DNA from 4 places in the Arthrobacter sulfonylureivorans genome. Region 1 is predicted to be linked to each of the others. Evidence: predicted binding sites of a transcription regulator. Region 1 holds the regulator's gene; each other region holds the start of a gene.
The links. Region 1 encodes LexA, which represses DNA repair genes until DNA is damaged. Its sites were predicted from a motif close to TCGAACANNTGTTCGA; they were not measured.
Positions count from the first base shown of each region.

Region 1 (3,206 bases):
GCAGCTGTCGGCTGCCATGGTCCGCACCGCGGCTTCGACCGCGCGCAAGCACACCGGGATCAGCGTGGAGCCTCTCAACTCGGCTGCCGGCGCCCTGGAGGATGTGCTGGAGCCGCTGCCGAGCGGATTGTTGGCCTCCGGCCTGCGCGAGGAGCAGGAGTTGGTACTCGTGCAGCTGCGGGAGGCGGCCCGTGCGGCGCTATCAGATTCCAAGCCCGAGGGATCCGGGGCAGCTGACGGCGGGAGGCAGATGGCCCGCTCCCGCCTTTCTGCGGTGCTGGAGATGGCCGAACGGCTGCTGTCGGCGGCGGATTCCCGCGAGGTCATTTGGGCGACCCGCCCGAGCACGTACGGCGAGACCGGCGACTACATCGCCAGTGACGACCAACCGGCAACGCTCAACATCGCGCCGTTGTCTGTTGCCTCCAGGCTGCGCGAGGGGCTGTTCGACGAACATACGGTGGTGCTAACCTCCGCCACGTTGTCGGTGGGGGGAACTTTTGACGCTGTTGCCGGTTCGCTTGGATTGTTGGGGGCCGGCGCTCCGGCGTACTCAAGCGCCGATGTGGGCAGCCCCTTCGATTACCCTCGCCAAGGCGTGCTGTACGTGGCATCGCACCTGCCCAAGCCGGGCCGCGGCACCAGCAGCGAGCAGCTCGACGAACTCGAGGAGCTGCTGAGGGCCTCACGCGGCGGTGCCCTCGGATTGTTCTCCTCGCGTCGCGCGGCAGAGGAAGCTGCCGCCGAAATGCGCAAGCGCACCGACCTGACCATCCTGTGCCAGGGCGAATCATCAATCGGGGCGCTGGTTCGCCAATTCGCCGATGAACCGGACACCTGCCTGTTCGGCACGATGACGCTGTGGCAGGGGGTCGATGTCCCGGGCGAGGCCTGCCGGTTGGTGGTCATCGACCGCATTCCGTTCCCGCGGCCGGACGACCCGTTGACCACCGCCCGTACCCGGTCGGTAGCCCAGACCGGAGGCAATGGTTTCATGACGGTCTCGGCCACCCACGCAGCGGTGCGGTTGGCCCAGGGCGCCGGCCGCTTGATTCGTGCTTCCAATGACAAGGGGGTGGTGGCCGTGTTGGATTCCCGTCTGGCCACCGCCCGCTATGGAAATTTCCTCCGCAGTGCCCTGCCGCCGTTTTGGAGTACGAAAGACGGCGCCATCGCCCGTCAGATTCTGGAGCGGCTGGCGGCTGCTGCAGCCTGAACCGGCTGGGGCAGGGACCGGGTCCCGCCGGTTCAGGCCACAGCAGGCCGAAGGTTCGGTGACGGAGGGGTCAGAGCGCGCGCATCACGGAGACAACTTTGCCCATGATGGTTGCGTGGTCGCCCAGAATCGGTTCATAGCGCGTGTTCTGCGGCAGCAGCCAGGTGTGCCCATCGCGCTGCCGGAAGGTTTTCACCGTTGCCTCGTCGTCGAGCAGTGCCGCAACAATGTCGCCGTTCTCGGCGGTGTGCTGCTGCCGAACCACCACCCAGTCGCCGTCGCAGATGGCAGCATCGATCATCGAATCGCCGGACACCTTCAGCATGAACAATTCGCCGTGCCCCACCAGCTGCCGGGGAAGCGGCATGACGTCCTCGACCGCCTGGTCTGCCAGGATCGGTCCGCCGGCGGCGATGCGCCCCACCAACGGCACCATTGCCGTATCGGATGAAGTGGTGAGTTCGGACACCGCGACGCCGCTAGAGCTGCGCAGCTGCTGCGGCTCGTCCACGCCCACTATTTCCACGCCGCCATGCTCAAGCGTCAGTGGGGTGAGGATCTCCATTGCCCGGGGACGCTTCGGGTCCCGCCGGATGTAGCCCATCTTCTCCAGTTGAGACAGCTGATGCGTGACGCTGGACAAGCTGGCCAAGCCGACAATGTCACCGATCTCGCGCATCGACGGCGGATACCCGTGGGCAATGACGGAGCGCTGGATCGTTTCCAAGATCTTCTTCTGCCGCGGCGTCAGGCTGCGTCCGACCTTGACAGGGCGGCCTCGTCGCCGCGCTCCGGCGGTGGTGGTGGTCTCTTCGGACATATCCGGCCCCGGTCTTCCCATGATGGTCCAGGTGCCGGGTCTGGCTGATGCGGAACCGGCACTCGGATTGCTGTCTCGACTGTTTTGTCAGTGGCGGCTGATGCACTGCAATTCACAGCCGCTCATGCCATCAACGCTAGGCCAGGCGGTGAGGAATTTCAAACATTTGTTCGACTGAGTCTCGACAATAGTCGATCACCAGTGCTAAAACTGTAGAAGATGCATTCGAAGATACGTTCGAATGCAGTGGTTCGATGATCGAAACCAGTCGAAATAGATCGAAAATCGGAAAGGTGGCACCATGTCCGCCCAGCTCGCACCGCAGTCCGCAGACCTCCGCGCCAACTCCGCCCTCCGGCTCACCCGCCGGGGCCGTTTGCTGCTGATTGGCCTGCCGCTCATGCTTGCCGCGGCCGTCGCGCTCACCTTGGTCGGCTTCTTCACCGCACCGGCGATGGCCGCTGCCGGGGGGCTGGGGCCGGGGCCAGCTGTTACTGTCACGGTCGGCAGCGGCCAGACGCTGTGGGATGTGGCAGTGCTGTCGGCCCCTGACCGCAACCCGCATGATGTCATCTTCGAGATCGCGCAATTGAACGGCCTGGATGGGGACATCGTCCATTCCGGCCAGCAGCTGCTCGTGCCGTCATCGCATTGAGGGAACCGTAATATGAGCCGCTTCGGCCCGCCCGATTCCTGCCCCGGGCGGGCCGAAGCTTAAGCTGGATCGGTGAGTGAGCAGTTAGAACGCCTGAACCGTCTGCCGTTGCGGGGGAATCTCCGGGGCCTGGAACCATATGGCGCCCCCCAGTTGGACGTGCCCATCCTCCTGAATGTCAACGAAAACACCCACGGATTGCCGGAGACGGTGCATCAAGCCATCGTCTCGGCCGTCAGTGCGGCGGCGGCCGGTTTGAACCGGTATCCGGACCGCGAGTTTACCGAGCTTCGGACGGCACTGTCCCGCTATCTGGAACACGGGCTCACGGCAGAGAACATCTGGGCCGCCAACGGTTCAAATGAAGTGCTGCAGCAAATCCTTCAGGCCTTCGGCGGGCCGGGCCGGACCCTGCTGAGCTTCCCCCCGACGTATTCCATGTACCCGCTGTTGGCCAGCGGGACGGACACCGAGTATGTTGCGGTTCCGCGGGGAGCGGACTTTACGATCTCTCC
Region 1 covers NZ_CP093326.1:2,689,424-2,692,629, reverse strand. The annotation lists gene MNQ99_RS12465 (ATP-dependent DNA helicase) at 1-1,216, shown strand, start outside; gene lexA (transcriptional repressor LexA) at 1,287-2,036, opposite strand; gene MNQ99_RS12455 (LysM peptidoglycan-binding domain-containing protein) at 2,338-2,691, shown strand; gene MNQ99_RS12450 (histidinol-phosphate transaminase) at 2,764-3,206, shown strand, end outside.

Region 2 (3,206 bases), 720 kb from region 1:
CGCCCTACCTTGCGTACCTCCTAGCTGCCCCGCACCTTCACCCTGACTGCTGATTCGTACGACGGCGGTGCCCGCCCTACCTGCCCCGGCCCGCCTCGCGTGCCGCGGGCCGCCTCACGTGCCCCGGCTCGTCTGGCTTGCCTATCCGCTCCGGCCCGCCTCGCGTAGCATGCGGCTATGACGGACGTTCAGATCAAGCGGGTCTATGAACCGGCCGACAACGGTGACGGCTACCGGGTGTTGGTGGACCGGATCTGGCCGCGCGGTATCAAGAAGGACGAGGCGGGGCTGGACCTCTGGCTGAAGGAAGCGGGAACATCCGCCGAGTTGCGCAAGGAGTTTAGCCACCAGCCGGAGAAGTTCGAAGCGTTCACCGTGGCGTACCGGAAGGAGCTGGATGGTTCCGAGGCGCTGAAGCGCTTGTTGGAACTGGCCCGCGAGCATCCGAAGCTCTGCCTGCTCTACGGCGCCAAGGATAAGACGCACAACCAGGCGGCGGTGCTGCGCGATGTGATCCTGGAGGAACTCGGCGGGGAAACCGGCTGACATGCCGCGGCGGATGGGGGAGTTGCTTGGTGCGGACGGCCTGCGGGATTGGATGGCTGGAGTCGGGAGCCGAGGCGCAGGCGGCAGAACACGGCGCGGCGCCGTCCTGGCCGTGTCTGGTGCGGTGGTGTTGGTCGGCTCCATGGCCGGGTGCGGCATTATCCCTGGGCTCGTGGCTCCGCCCTGCCTCCCACCGGAGTATTCGGTGAGCCCTGCGGAGGCGAATCCGGGGCAGGCTGTGACGGTGTCAGCGCCCGACGCCAGCTGCGACCCGCGCTACGGCAGCGACGCCCAGATTGAAGTGATCGTGACAGATGCCTCACGTGCAGAAGTTCTCCACGAAACGGCCCCAATGAACGACGGCGGCGGCTTTACGTATTCATTTACGGTCCCCTCCGAAACCGCGGCCGGCGAGGCCTCGGTGACTGCGATGCCCTACAACGTTGACTGGTGCGATGACACCGGCCGGAACAACCGCGCTTCGGGGGGTACCGGCGTCGAACTGGAGCGCGTGTCCTGCGCGATGCCCGTGAAGCCCCTCCTGATCTCCCGGTAATTGTTGTCTGGTGGGCCTTCGTTTTCGTTCGCGATTAGGCTGTGATCCATGACCAAGCGCGCTGTAGTAACGGGAGCAAGTTCGGGTATCGGCGCCGCCACCGTGCGGGCGCTGCGCGAAAGCGGCTGGGAGGTAGTGGCTGTGGCTCGGCGTGCAGGCCGGCTTGCCGCCCTCGCCGAAGAAACCGGCGCCGTGGCGATGCCCGGCGATGTGACAGACCAGGCCTCTGTCGACCAGCTGGTGGCCGACGTGCTTGCGGGCGGCGGGATTGACGCGCTGGTGAACATCGCCGGCGGCGCCTTCGGAGTGGATTCGATCGCCGAAGGAAAGTTCGCCGACTGGGAGAAGATGTACAACGTCAACGTCCTCGGCTCGCTGCGGATGATCCAGGCGTTCCTTCCGGCCCTGCGCCACAACGGTGAAGGCTCCGTCGTGCTGCTGACGTCCACCGCGGGGATCGTGGCGTACGAAGGGGGCGGTGGATACGTGGCCGCCAAATTCGCGCAGCACTCCATGGCCGGTACGCTGCGGCTGGAAGAGGCCGAACACAACGTGCGCGTGATCGACATCCTGCCGGGCTTGGTGCAGACCGAAGAGTTCTCACTCAACCGTCTCGGCGGCGACCAGGCCGCTGCGGACAGGGTCTACACCGGCGTGGAAAAGCCTCTGCTGGCCGAGGACGTCGCTAACGTCGTGGCCTACTCGCTCAACCTCCCGCACCACGTGAACCTTGACCAGGTCGTCATGCGCCCGGTCGCGCAGGCAGCCGCGCACAAGCTGATTCGGAAATAGCGTAGGGCTTCGCTCTGTCCGGGTTCGGACTCGCCCGCCCAGCTCCGGGTTCGGACTCGCCCAGCTCCGGGATCGGACTCGCCCGGCTCCGAGGTCGGACTCGCCCGGCTAGGACTCGCTTCTCCCGGCGCGGCACGGCGGGCACCAGCCGACTATCCCTACACAATCGAGGAATCCGATTGCTTCGAATCTGTATTCGAAGAAAAATGGATGTATGGCCATTGCACCTCTCGAACCGGATCCAGGGATACTTGCTTTCCTGGACCGAGTGCGCGTCGATTTGGCCAGCAGGGCGGGTATCTTTGTCGCTGGAATGGACCACATGTCCACCCGTGAACTGGCGGCGGCTGTCGCAACCGTGGAGGACATCTCCAAGATCGTTGAGTTTTTCCAGTTGGCAGGAGCATGGGCAGTAGAGCGGGCGGATGTTGCCCGTGTAGGGGAGCGGGACGGACTTTTCGGAGGCCCCGCGGCTGCCGATTGCCGCGGCGCAGAATCTTCACCGAGTGGTGGCTTAGGCCCTGCTGCGGGTGCCGACACGGGGGAGCGCGGTTGGTCTGATCCGGCCGAAGCATTGAGCGCCGGCACTGGTCCAGACGGATCTGCCGGGCAGGTAGCGGCGAAGGGTGGGGACGGCAGCGCCCGCAGGGGGACGGAGTTCCGCACGAATGCCGAGTATTTGCGGGCCAGGCTGGGGATCGGTGCGGGTGAGGCAAAGCGGCGGATCAGGGTGGGTCGGGCTGCGCTCGCCGGACGGCTTCCCTCAGGCGAGCCCGGGAGCGTCCGGCTGCCGGTGCTCGGGAAGGCGCTGGCCGAGGGCAGGATTGCGGGCCGGGCTGCGTCGCTGATCACTGATGCAGTGGCGCGGGTGCGTCCGACTGCCGGGATGGATACTGCGTCGGCGATGGAAGCGGCGCTGGTGCTTCAGGCGGTGGAAGCCGACCAGGACGTTTTGGCCAAGGTCGCCAGGATGTGGGAGGCGGCCGCAGACGCGGACGGGAAGGAGCCTTCCGAGGCGGCGCTGCGCGCGAAGCAGGGTGTGTTCTATCGTGGGCGGCGCGGGGGACTGCACTACTTCACTCTGGCGGCCGATGACGCTCAGTGCCAGGCGTTGGCGACGGTGATGAACACAGCGACCAATCCGCGGCTGACCGGGGAGAACATAACTGCCGGCAACGGCACGGGCGTGGCCGCCGGCGCCACCGTCGACGGGGCTGGTCAGGTGCCGGGGACCGCTGCGTTCCTGCCCGCTCCCACGTCCGGGACAACCGATGCCGTTTTCGAGGATGGAACGACGGATCCGGATGCCACG
Region 2 covers NZ_CP093326.1:1,972,545-1,975,750, forward strand. The annotation lists gene MNQ99_RS09245 (DUF488 domain-containing protein) at 178-546, shown strand; gene MNQ99_RS09250 (hypothetical protein) at 791-1,102, shown strand; gene MNQ99_RS09255 (SDR family oxidoreductase) at 1,151-1,894, shown strand; gene MNQ99_RS09260 (HNH endonuclease signature motif containing protein) at 2,109-3,206, shown strand, end outside.
Region 2: MNQ99_RS09260 (HNH endonuclease signature motif containing protein) is a predicted target of LexA. The motif match lies at 2,079-2,094, and genes of this name have one in related genera.

Region 3 (3,206 bases), 330 kb from region 1:
TGTATTGCCCACTCCGCCGGGAAACAGCGAGTCGCCGGTGAAAACATGTGCGGGGCCGTCCGGGGCGCGGTAGAGCAGCGCCACCGAGCCGGGGGTGTGTCCTCGCAGCTTGATGGCCTCCAGCGAGAATCCATCGAACCGGCCCACGTCCTGATGCTCGAGCGAAACATCGGTCGGCACTTCGATCGCAGGAATATCCTCCGCGCCGGCGGCTGTCTTGGCCCCGGTGGCGGCTACCGCGTCCGGCAAGGCGCGGACATGGTCCCAATGGCTGTGCGTGGTGATGATCAACTCGACTTTGGCGGGACCGGCCGCATCCGCGGCCCCGTCGCGCAGGAGATGTTCAATGGCCGGAAAGTCGTCGGCAGCATCAATCAGTACCTGCGCGCCGGATTTTTTGGCTGTCAGCAGATAAACGTTGTTATCCATGTCGGAAACCGAAATGCCGCGGATAGTGACTGCAGGATCTTCATGAAGCAACATGCGTCCCAGCCTACCTACAGTCGACCCGGGCGGCTCCGGATGTCATTCTGGTTGTAGCAGTGGACAGGCCGGTTGCTGCGGACACGACGAGGAGGGGGCGCGGGCGATGGAAGCGAGTGGTTTTGACTGGCGGATGAACCGTGACAGCGCCGTGCCGCTGTTCGAGCAACTGAGGCTGCGGATCATTGAAGCGGCCGATGCCGGGGAATTGCCGGTGGGCACCAAACTGCCGCCCGTCCGGCGGCTGGCCGATCATTTGGGTGTGGTGCCGAATACGGTGGCCCGCGCGTACCGGGAGCTGGAAACCGCCGGCCGGGTGGAAACGCACGGCCGGGCCGGCACGGTGGTCAGCGCCGGAGCGGGCAAGGCCCGGCAACAATTGGGCGACGCCGCCGAAGCATTCGCGCTGGCGGTTCACGGTCAGGGAATCGGCACGAAGGAGGCCCTGGCCGCCGCCAAGGCCGCCATGGAACGCCACGGCATCAAGTAGCGCTGTATCAAGTAGCCGGATAACACCTAGCAGATCAAGCAGGAGACCCGGGCCCCACCGAAGCCGGCCCAAGAATCGTTGCCGAGCCGCGCCGTCGTGCTTTGCGATGGCGCCAGGCCGCGCCAAATGCGGACAGTGGTTGTCCGCGGTAGCCGCCGGCCGTGACCGATGTAATACAAGTTCGAACGAATTTTCGATTAGAGTAGATACCGTGCTAAAAGCAAGTGAAACGTCCGTCCCGGCGACCGATTCGGAGTCCGCCACCCCCGTTTCCCACCCCGCGGATATGTCACGCTTGGTCGTCAAGGGCGCCCGCGAGCATAACCTCCAGAACGTCAGTGTGGATCTTCCCCGCGACTCCATGATCGTCTTCACCGGGCTGTCCGGCTCCGGAAAGTCGTCCCTGGCTTTCGACACGATCTTTGCCGAGGGCCAGCGCCGGTACGTGGAATCGCTGTCGTCCTACGCGCGGATGTTCCTGGGTCAGGTGGACAAGCCCGATGTCGATTTCATCGAGGGACTGTCGCCTGCGGTGTCGATTGACCAGAAATCCACCAGCCGGAACCCGCGATCCACCGTCGGAACCATCACGGAGATCTACGACTACCTGCGCCTGCTGTGGGCCCGGGTGGGCCGGCCCTTCTGTCCGCAGTGCGGTGAGCCGGTGGAGAAACAGACGCCGCAGCAGATTGTGGATCAGCTGCAGGAGTTGCCCGAGGGGACGCGCTTCCAGGTCCTGGCACCGGTGGTGCGCGGCCGCAAGGGCGAGTTCGTCGACCTGTTCAAGGAACTGAGCGCCAAGGGATTTTCCCGCGCCAAGGTGGACGGCAAGCAGGCGCAGCTGTCCGAACCGCCGAAGCTGGGCAAGCAGTACAAACACACCATCGAGGTGGTGGTGGACCGACTGGTGGCCAAAGACGGTATCCACCAGCGGCTGACCGACTCGGTGGAGACCGCCCTGGCGCTGGCGGAGGGCCGGGTGCTGGCCGACTTCGTGGACGTCGACGAGGACGACCCGGGCCGTACCCGTGCCTTCTCCGAACACCTGGCCTGCCCGAACGAGCACCCGCTGGCCATCGACGAGATTGAACCGCGCTCGTTCTCGTTCAACAATCCGTTCGGCGCCTGCCCCGCCTGCACCGGCATTGGCAGCAAGCTCGAAGTCGACGTGGACCTGGTGGTCCCGGATCCGGACCGGAGCCTGGCCGACGGCGCCATCGCCCCCTGGTCGCTCGGCAAGGCCACCCAGGAATATTGGACCCGGCTGCTCGAAGGTCTCTCGCACGAGCTCGGATTCTCCATGGACGAGCCGTGGAAGAACCTGCCGAAGAAGGTCCGCGACGCCGTGCTGCTCGGCAAGGACTTCAAAGTGGTGGTGCAGTACCGCAACCGCTTCGGACGGGAGCGTAAATACTCCACCGGCTTCGAAGGCGCCTTCCAGTACATCCACCGCAAGCATGAGGAAACCGAGTCCGAAATGGCCCGGGACCGCTACAAGGAATACATGCGGGAAGTGCCCTGCCCGGAGTGCAACGGCGCACGGCTGAACCCTGCCTCGCTGTCCGTGCTGATCAACGGCAAGTCCATTGCGGACGTTTCCGCCCTGCCGCTGCGCGAGGCCAGCTCCTTCCTGGACGGCCTGGACCTGACGTCCCGCGAAGCGCAGATTGGCCACCAGGTCCTCATCGAGATCCAGGCGCGGCTGCGCTTCCTGCTGGATGTTGGCTTGGAGTATCTGAACCTGGAACGGGCGGCCGGCACGTTGTCCGGCGGCGAGGCCCAGCGCATCCGGCTGGCAACCCAGATCGGTTCCGGTTTGGTCGGCGTCCTCTACGTGCTGGACGAGCCCTCGATCGGCTTGCACCAGCGGGACAACCGGCGGCTGATCGAGACCTTGACCCGCTTGCGCGATCTGGGCAACACCCTGATTGTGGTTGAGCACGACGAGGACACCATCGCTGAGGCCGACTGGATTGTGGACATCGGACCGGGTGCCGGTGAACACGGCGGCGAAGTGGTCCATTCCGGTTCCCTGCAGGAACTGCTGGAGAACACACGTTCCATCACCGGCGACTACTTGTCCGGCCGCCGCCGGATTGAGCTTCCCGCCAAGCGCCGGAAGGTGGACAAGAAGCGTCAGTTGAAGGTGGTCGGTGCGCGGGAGAACAATCTCCGCGGCATCGACGCGCAGTTCCCGCTGGGCGTCTTCACCGCGGTCACCGGCGTCAGCGGC
Region 3 covers NZ_CP093326.1:2,360,763-2,363,968, reverse strand. The annotation lists gene MNQ99_RS11045 (MBL fold metallo-hydrolase) at 1-483, opposite strand, end outside; gene MNQ99_RS11040 (GntR family transcriptional regulator) at 590-973, shown strand; gene uvrA (excinuclease ABC subunit UvrA) at 1,260-3,206, shown strand, end outside.
Region 3: uvrA (excinuclease ABC subunit UvrA) is a predicted target of LexA. The motif match lies at 1,155-1,170, and genes of this name have one in related genera.

Region 4 (3,206 bases), 1.8 Mb from region 1:
GCAGCGTCCCGTTGAACGTCTCGGCAGGTTTGGGAACGTCCCGGCTGGCTCCGATCCGGTTCGCATGCCGCCCGGAAGCAGTGCTGCTGACGCTGACGCCTTCACCGTCCGCCACCGCCGGTGGCGCCCCCGCCGGAGGGCTCCGGCTCGGCTGAGCGTTCAGGTCATAGCGCTGCCGCTTCTAGAAAGCACCGCGTTGCCGATTGGCGGCGCACGATTCACCTCACCTTGCGGCGTGCGCCCGCTGCCGTCCCGTTCGCGGCCCGGGGCGGCAACGGCCGGACCGGAACCTGGGTTTGCCAGTACGTGTTTCGGAGCGGTTTGCGGCGGGGATCGATGTAGTCGGGCGGGGTGAACCAGGGGATGTCTTGGAGGACGTTGATTTCCCAGTTGCCTTGCTCGATCAGGTCGTGGTGCGCGCCGCAAAGACAAACGCCGTTGTTGACGTCCGTCCGGCCGCCGGCCCACCAGGGCACGATGTGGTGTGCCTCGGTCCAAAGTGCGGGCATGGTGCAGCCAGGAAAGGCACAACCTTTGTCCCGCGCTATCAGCGCCTTGCGGATGGCCCGGCTGAAAAAGCGTTGGGACCTGCCCAGGTCCAGGACCTCGCCCTCGGAGCCGAGGACCGCGGGAATGATGTCAGCATCGCAGGCCATCCGGCGCACCGTTTTAGCCGAGAGCGACCCGTTGTAGACGGCACTGCCGCCGCCCGAGAGCAGCCCGGCGAGTTGTTCATACCCGCTGGTGACGATCATCTGCGTGCGCAGCCCGCCGGATTCCGGGAGCTTGTCAACGTTCAGGGCGATCCGGCAGGCACCGATCAGGCCTGCCAGAAGTTTCTGCGCCCGGGTGAACTGATCAAGACCCGTTAGGACCACGGGATCGACACCTTCGGGAACTATCCCGTCGGAGTCAGTGCCCTCTGGGACCGCGTCCTCGGGAGCCATGCCTTTGGAGTCGTGGTCCGCAGCGGCTGTATCTGCGTCGGGATTGTCTGTGTTGGCGGCGCCGTCACCGATGCCTCCCTGACCGGGGCCGGTTGCTGCCGCTTCGATGGCTTCCGGGCGGATGCGCGGGTTCGCGGCGCTGTTCATCACCGTGGCGAGGAGTTCGTACTGGTCGTCGGTGGTGTTGATGACGAACTGGTGCAAGCCTCGCCGGCGCCCGCGGTAGAACATGCCCTGCCGGGCCCGCAACTCCTCTTCGGAAGGTTCCGCACCGTCCTGGTCCACGGCTGTTTCCCAGGTCTTGGCGACCATCGCCAGCGTGTCGGTGTCAGTTTCAATGGCCTGGGCGACCAGCGAGGCTTCCATCGCCTCCAGGGTCCCGGGATCAGCGGCGTGACGGGCCCGGCCGAGGGAATCGGTAATGAGGGCCGCGTCTTGGCCGCTGACGTCCCCACGGGCCATGGGGTCTGCCAGTACTGGCAGATCCGGGATACCGGCTCCGCCGTCCAGCCTGGCCGGGGCACTCACGGCCTTGCCGACCCGCAGCCGCCGCCGCGCTTCAACGATGCTGATGCCCAGCCGCGAGCGCAGGTACTCGGCGTTGTTAGGGAATTCGGTCTTGCGGCGGCGCTGCCGTTTCTCCGGCCCAGCACCATCAGAAATGCCGGGGCCGTCAGCACTCTCGGGGAGCTCTCCGCCGCCCGCGGTGATGGCTGCGGCCGGATCAGCCCACTCCCCCGCCATCCCGGGAGCGCAGTAATCGGCGAAGGCTGTGGTGCGGGCGGCGGATTCCCCATTGGCGGCAAGGTCGGCGCGCTCCACGGCATGCGCGCCCGCCGCCTGCAGGTATTCCAGGGTCTTCGAAACGTCCTCGACCGCCACCACCCTGTTGGCCAGATCCCGGGAGGACAGCAACGGCGCTTCCGCCACGAAGCGGTCAGCAATGTCCTGGAGCATGGCGCGCACCTCTGCCAGAGACGTTGCCGTCTCCTCGGTCCGTTCCATCGCTGCAAGCGCCATACCACAATTTTATTCGCACACAGCTTCGACCCCTAGCGAAAGTCCGCAAATGTGTAGGAGTAGTCTGCACCGGCGCCGGGACCCTCGCGAGCAGAGCGAGCCCGAGTTTTAGGGCTACCGCACAAGAAAGCCTCCGACGGCGCACCGAGACTTGCTAGGCGACGGGCTTCGTCTGAGGCCGTCGGAGTTACCGCCGGCGAGCACAATTAGGAAACGGTTGTCTGAGCACGCGCGGCCCGCCATCGGAACCAACCGAAAAGGTAGAGCAGCCCGGACAGCACGGTCATGGTCAGTCCCTCCAGCAACCAGATGACTCCCGGGCCCGCTGAGCCCGGGGTTGCGATGGCATTGGTCAGCCCCATCAGCGACAGGACGATGCCGAGCCACCACGCCTCAACCACTCCACGCGCCAGGCCAAAATACAGCAGCATGGTGAGGGCGTTGACCAACAGCGTCTGGACTATCACGGACACGCCCGTCATGTGCATCATCATCATCGGCAGGGTCTGGATGCAGTCGACCACAACTGTCAGCACAACGAATGCAGCCGCGGCAAGCCAATCCTCCCGCTGCGCAGAATGCACGGCAGGAAACCCGTCGGCCGCGCGCTTGCCCCACCGCCACCAGCCGTACATTGCAACCGCCGGTAGCAGCAGGAATGCGAAGCTGAACCCGCCGCTCGCCGCCATCCAAACCAGAGCCCCGGCCGGTTCCACCAACAGCACCAGCCAGCCTGCCCGTTTCCGCAGCGCCAGCAGTAGCACCGTCAGCATTCTCAACAGTGGGAGGAGCACCCAAATCACGACTGTATCAACGCTGCTGAATGCCTCGATCAGTGCCATGCGCTCCCCTGGTGAACGGTTTCGCCAACACTACCAAGCACTACCGCTGGAGCAGGTGCATCACCGCAGGCACCATCTGGGTGACCGGCGCCTCACGTGGCTCGTTAGGATGGTTGCTGCGGTGCACAAGGCACCACTGACGAACACATCCGATGAATCGATGAAATGACTGAGCTTTCCCTCTGGCGGACCATTGCCAGGCTCAAGGACTATGTACGGCCCATCCTGCCCCGGCTGATTATGGGATTCTTCAGTGCCCTCGGTGCCAGCCTCGTGGCGTTGGCCATTCCGCAGGTGCTCCGCGGGCTCGTCGACACCATCCACACCGGAGGCGATCCTTCCGAAGTCTGGGGCCCCGCCGTCGTCATTGCCGTGCTGGGCCTGGCCGAAGCGGGCC
Region 4 covers NZ_CP093326.1:841,745-844,950, reverse strand. The annotation lists gene MNQ99_RS04100 (metallophosphoesterase) at 1-155, shown strand, start outside; gene MNQ99_RS04095 (DUF222 domain-containing protein) at 219-1,967, opposite strand; gene MNQ99_RS04090 (hypothetical protein) at 2,174-2,809, opposite strand; gene MNQ99_RS04085 (ABC transporter ATP-binding protein) at 2,975-3,206, shown strand, end outside.
Region 4: MNQ99_RS04095 (DUF222 domain-containing protein) is a predicted target of LexA. The motif match lies at 1,981-1,996, and genes of this name have one in related genera.